DNA from 2 places in the Janthinobacterium sp. SUN033 genome. Region 1 is predicted to be linked to the other one. Evidence: predicted binding sites of a transcription regulator. Region 1 holds the regulator's gene; the other holds the start of a gene.
The links. The regulator FNR, encoded in region 1, switches genes on or off when oxygen is low (the NO sensors DNR and NnrR bind a similar motif). The targets are predictions, from matches to a motif close to TTGATNNNNATCAA.
Positions count from the first base shown of each region.

Region 2: OX460_RS17105 (universal stress protein) is a predicted target of FNR. The motif match lies at 1,884-1,897, and genes of this name have one in related genera.

Region 1 covers NZ_JAPQNV010000004.1:731,449-734,543, reverse strand. Annotated here, with positions in the region: gene ccoG (cytochrome c oxidase accessory protein CcoG) at 1-961, shown strand, start outside; gene OX460_RS20410 (FixH family protein) at 1,064-1,588, shown strand; gene fnr (fumarate/nitrate reduction transcriptional regulator Fnr) at 1,592-2,350, opposite strand; gene OX460_RS20400 (response regulator) at 2,600-3,095, shown strand, end outside.
Region 2 covers NZ_JAPQNV010000004.1:779-3,873, forward strand. Annotated here, with positions in the region: gene OX460_RS17095 (enoyl-CoA hydratase) at 1-431, opposite strand, end outside; gene OX460_RS17100 (MFS transporter) at 495-1,814, shown strand; gene OX460_RS17105 (universal stress protein) at 1,952-2,389, shown strand; gene OX460_RS17110 (murein transglycosylase A) at 2,430-3,095, opposite strand, start outside.

The DNA.
Region 1 (3,095 bases):
CAAGAAGACGGCCAAGCACCTGGTATGGGGCGCCATCGCCCTGTGGACGGGCTTTACCTTTGTCGGCTACTTCACGCCGATCAAGGAACTGGCGCAGTCGGTGACCACGCTGAACTTCGGTCCCTGGGAATGGTTCTGGGTCTTGTTCTACAGTCTGGCAACCTACGGCAACGCGGGCTGGCTGCGCGAGCAGGTGTGCAAATACATGTGCCCCTACGCGCGCTTCCAGAGCGCCATGTTCGACCAGGACACTTTGATCATCACCTACGATGCCAAGCGCGGTGAACCACGTGGCGCCATGAGCAAGAAGGCCGGCAACAACGACAAGCTGGGCGATTGCATCGACTGTACCCTGTGCGTGCAGGTGTGTCCGACCGGTATCGATATCCGTAACGGCCTGCAGTATGAATGCATCGGTTGCGCCGCTTGCGTCGATGCCTGCAACAGCGTGATGGACAAGGTCGACCGGCCACGGGGACTGGTACGCTACAGTACCGACCATGCGATGGAAAACAACTTCAATTCGAAGCAGATACGCCAGCGCGCCATGCGCCCGCGCGTCTTGATCTACACTTCCATCCTGGCCCTGATCATCATCGCCGTGTGTACTTCGCTGGCCCTGCGCACGCCCCTGAAAATGGACGTGATCCGCGACCGCGGTTCCATGGGACGCGAAGTGGAAGACGGCATGATCGAAAACGTCTACCGCCTGCAGATCATGAACACGTCGGAGCAAAGCCAGCATTTCAAAATCAGCGCTTCCGGCTTGCCGGGCCTGACCTTGCTGACGCGCGAAGAAGTGACCTTGCAGCCGACGGAAACGCTGGGTTGGCCCATCCGCCTGCGCGTGCCGCACGGCGTGGGAGAGAAGGGCTCGAACAAGATTGCGATCGAATTGCAATCGCTGGACGACCCATCGCTGCATGTGCGTGAAAGCGCGGTATTCATCGTGCCACGTTAACAAGGAAAGGCGGACGGGGACCGGGTGCCCTCGCCGCCGCCACGAAGTTGCAGGAAGGCCGGTCCCCGCACGGGGATTGGCCGTTTACACAGGAGAAATACCATGTCCGACAGTCTGAAACTGCAAGCACCCGTTGCACCGTGGTACAAGCATCGCTGGCCATGGCTGCTGATGATCGGCCCCGGCCTGTCCGTGGTCGTCGGCAGCTTCATGGGCTATATCGCGTTTACGCAGCCCGATGCGCTGGTGGTGGGCGATTATTACAAGCAGGGCAAGGCGATCAACCAGGATTTGAAGCGCGACACGATCGCCAGCGACCTGGCGATGGATACGCGCCTGTCGTATGACGTGGCGCAAGCACGCCTGACCGGTTCCGTGCACAGCTTCGGCAAGGCCTATCAGGCGCCTTTGCAGCTGCACCTGGCGCATGCGACCCTGCCGGAAAAGGATATCAAGGTGCTGGTGCAGCCCGACGCAGCCGGCAATTTTTCCGTGGCGCTGCCGATGCTCGAGCGCAGCCGCTGGCAAGTGCTGGTGGAAAACGACAAACGCGAGTGGCGCCTGTCCGGCATCTGGACCTGGCCCCTGCAGCGCAGCATCGCGCTGCATGCGGACGAGGAACTGTAAGTCTTACTTGCAGACGTCCGTGCCGGCCGTAATGGCTTTTAACTTGGCCGGCTGCAGGATTTCAATTTCCCGATTGGAGACGCGCAGCCAGCCTTCCTTCTTGAACTTCGACAGCAGGCGGCTGACGCTCTCGATGGTCAGGCCCAGGTAGTTGCCGATTTCCTCGCGCGACATGCGCAGCTGGAAATTGCTGCCCGAATAGCCGCGCGCTTCATAGCGCGACGCCAGGTTGACGATGAAGGCGGCAAAGCGCTGCGTCGCCTGCATATTGCCCAGCAACAGCATGACGCTTTGCTCGCGCGTGATTTCCTGGCTCATCATGCGGTGGAAATGGCGCAGCAGGGTCGGCATATTGCCCAGCAATTGTTCCAGGCTGGAAAACGGGATTTCACACACTTCGCTGTCTTCCAGAGCCACCGCATTACAGTGGTGGCGGTCGGCGCTGATGGCGTCCATGCCCAGCAGTTCACCCGCCATCTGGAAGCCCGTCACCTGCTCTTCGCCGCCCGGATTGATCTGGTACGTCTTGAAATGCCCCAGGCGGATCGCATACAGGTTCTGGAACGAGTCGCCGATACGGAACAGCGAGGCGCCGCGCACGATCTTGCGGCGGCGGCCGATGATCTGATCCAGCCTGTCCATATCGCCCACATCGAGGCCCATCGGCAGGCACAATTGATGCATGCTGCAGGTCGAGCATCGCGCACGCAACGCCTCCACGTTCACGGTGGGCAAGGTTGGAGTGAGTAGCGCTTCAGTCATGTCGGTACCTTTTAGAAAATGCAACAACAAGTTTACTGCATACAGCCGCATACAGGGTTGCCGTATGCCAATTTCACCGTAAATTCGGCGAATAAACGACGTCCAGCCTTTAATTATATGGCAACATCGTCAAAAGCCCATCCGGGACGGGCAATTTGCGCGGCGGCGCTTGCCAAGCTGGGGCATTGATAGGAAAATTCCTGACAGCATTATCTGCCGCCTGTGCCGCCCGGTACTGAAAAGGAAATCATGAAGCCTCTCGGCATTAAAGCAAAAGTCGCGCTGGCCACCAGCCTGACCTCGATCGCCATGATCGCGCTGGTCACCATGATCCAGGTGCAGCACATGCGCGACGACTTCACCCGAGTACTGCTGAGCCAGCAATCGTCCCTGATCACCCGCACCGCTGCCGAGCTCGACGACAAGCTGGGCATGCTGCTGCAGATCGTCACCCTGACGGCCAGGCAGCAGCCGCCGGAATTGATCGCCCGGCCCGCCCAATTGCGCGAATACTATTCGCGCCGCTCGATGCTGGTGCTGTTCGATGACGTGCTGGTGCTCGACGCGCATGGCGCCGTCGTGGCCGACATGCCGGAGGTAGCGGGGCGCGCCGGCATCAACGTCGCCGAGCGCGAGTATTTCCAGACCGTCCTGCGCACGCGCCAGCCCATGATCACCGAACCGATGCTGGGCAAGTCGAGCGGCATGCCCATCGTGCAGATGGTGGCGCCCGTGCTGGCCGCCG
Region 2 (3,095 bases), 730 kb from region 1:
GTGCCGCCCGCACCCGGCGTGACGCCGACCTTGATTTCCGGCTGGCCAAATTTGGCGCTGTCGGCGGCGATCAGGAAATCGCACATCATGGCCAGTTCGCAACCGCCACCGAGCGCATAGCCAGCCACCGCGCCCACCACAGGTTTGCGCACGCGCAAGATATGTTCCCAGTTGCGGCTAATGTAGCCCTGGGTAAAGGTGTCCGGGTAGGTGTAATCGGCCATGGCGGCGATGTCGGCGCCGGCGGCAAACGCTTTTTCGCTGCCAGTGAGCACGATGCAGCCGATATTGTCATCCGCGTCGAATTTCAGCAAGGCGTCGCCCAGCTCATTCATCATGTTGTCGTTCAAGGCATTCAAGGCCTTCGGGCGATTCAGGCGGATGAGCGCCACTTTGTCCTGGATATCGATGATCAAGTCTTCGTATTGCATATAGTCTCCTCTGGATGAACACGGTGACAACGATTGTAGCGGCTAACGGCAGCGGCGCGGCAGGTGCACTGCTATTATTGTGAGCCTGATCATTTTCATATCGAGCAAGATATTTTCTCCTCCCTCTTCCAGTACTGCGCCCATTACCTGCGCGGCGACGGCAGCGCCGCCAGCGTGAATTTCCGCCGCCTGTGGTTCAGCAACGGCCTCAATTGCTTCGGCGCCCAGATCACCTCGCTGGCCCTGCCCCTGTGTGCGGTACTGTTATTGCATGCGACGCCGGAACAGATGGGCGTGCTGGTTGCCTTGCAGGCGCTGCCGTTCGCCCTGTTCGGCTTGCCCGTCGGCGTGCTGCTGGACCGGCGCAGCAAGCACCCGATCATGCTGTTCAGCGAAAGCATGTCCGGCCTGGCCCTGGCCAGCGTGGCAGTGGCCTATTGGTGCGGCGTGCTGTCGATGCCGTGGTTATATATAGTGGGGTTCATCATCGGCACGGGCTTCGTCGTGGGCGGCGGTGCCGAGCAGGTGTTTCTGACTTTCCTCGTGGGCCGCGATGGCTTGATCGATGCGCAGTCGAAATTTGCCGCCACCGAATCGGCGTCGCGCCTGATCGGCCCCGGCCTGGCCGGCGTACTGGTGCAAGTGCTGTCCGCACCCGTCGCCATCCTGTGCACGGCGTGCGGCTATCTGATTTCCGTCTTCAATTTGCGCGCCATGAGCGTGCGCGATCCACGGCCGGCGCCATCCGACAAGCACGCCTTGCGCGACATCGCCGACGGCTTGCTGTTCGTGTGGCGCGAACCGCTGCTGCGCGCGCTGGCCTGGGGCGCCGGCATCTGGCATTTCCTGTTTTACGCCAGCATGGCCTTGACGGTGCTGTTCGCCACGCGCGATCTGGGCATGAGTCCTGGCGTGCTGGGCATGACGCAGATGCTGGGCGGCGCCGGCGTGCTACTCAGCGCCTTCATCGTCAAGCCATTGACGAAGCGCTACGGCGCCGGCCGCACCATCCTGATCGGCCTGGCATCCACCTCCGTGTGCTTTGCCCTGACGCCAACGATTCCGGCAGCACTGTTCGGCAGCGCGGCCGCCAGCGCCGTGGCGTATGCCATATTGATGTTCTTTTTCGATTGCGGCGTGATGCTGTTCTTTATTCCCTACCTGGGCCTGCGCCAGAAGGTGACGCCCGACCCCATGCTGGGCCGCATGACGTCGACCATGCGCTTTCTGACGGTGGCGACGGCGCCGCTGGGCGCGCTGGCCGCCGGCTGGATCGCGGAACACTTTGGCGTGCGCAATGGTCTCGCTTGCATCGCGGCCGGCAGCATCCTGTTGACGGTGGCCATGGTGTGGGGCACGCCGCTGCGTAGCGTGCGCACCTGAAGCGATGAACGGGCATACACTGCTAAAAGATTGCCTTGGCGACACTATTCACGCCAAAGCCTGTGAGGTTTGATTTATATCAAGGTTTTAATTGATGTAAATCCATAAGCTGTCTTACATCACTTGAGGAGCACGCCATGTTTAACACCATCTTATTTCCCACCGACGGCTCGCCGTTGTCCGACAAAGCCGCCGAGACCGCCCTCGCCTTCGCCCAACTGAACAAGGCCAAGCTGGTCGCCATCAGCGTGGTGCAGCCCTTCCCGTTCTCGCCGATGGCCGACGGCGGCATCGTGCTCGACGCCAGCCTGTATGAACAGCAGATGCAGGAAGCGTCGCAACGCGCCATCGACAAGATCGGCGCAGCGGCAAGCGCTGCCGGCGTGCCTTTCGAAGGCGTGGTGGCCGTATCGCCGAGCCCGCACGATGAAATCGTCAATGCGGCGCAAACCTACCATTGCGACATCATCCTGATGGCCTCGCATGGCCGCAAGGGCTTGAACAAGTTGTTCGTGGGCAGCGAAACGCAAAAAGTGCTGGCCCACACCCATTTACCCGTCATGATCCTGCGCTAACCTTGCGCTAGCGCAATCCCCGCCCGGCGCCGCGATAAACTCAGCGCGCCGGCGCCTGCTTCGGCAACAACACCCACACGGCGCCGCTCTGTTTCATGCGGCCCGCATTCTCGGCCGCTTCCGCGCCAAAGCCAAAGAAATAATCGACACGGATCGGCCCGCGAATGGCGCCGCCCGTATCCTGCGCCATCACCAGGCGCTGCATGGGAATCTCGCTATTGGCTTGCGTGGTGGACAGGAACACGGGCGCGCCCAGCGGCAGGAAGCGCGAATCGATGGCCACCGAACGCTGCGGCGTCAGCGGCACGCCCAGCGCGCCCTTCGGCCCCACTTTCGGATCGGGCAAGCGCTCTTCCTTGAAGAAGACATAGCTGGGATTGGCGTTGAACAATTCATCCTTGCGCGTGGGATGGCCGGCGATCCACGCCTTGATGCCCTGCGCGGACGCCTGGCTCAGGGTCAGCTCGCCCTTGTCGACCAGGTAGCGGCCGATCGATTTATACGGATGGCCGTTTTGATCCGCATACGCCACGCGCACGGTTTCCTGCGTATCGGTCAGCTGCACGCGCCCGGAACCCTGCACTTGCAGGAAGAACGCCTCGACTTCGTCATCCACCCACAGCAATTCCTTGCCCGTGACGGACGTGGCGCGCTCGATGTCGGCGCGGGTTGCGTACGGTATCACCTTCTTGCCGACCAGCTTGCC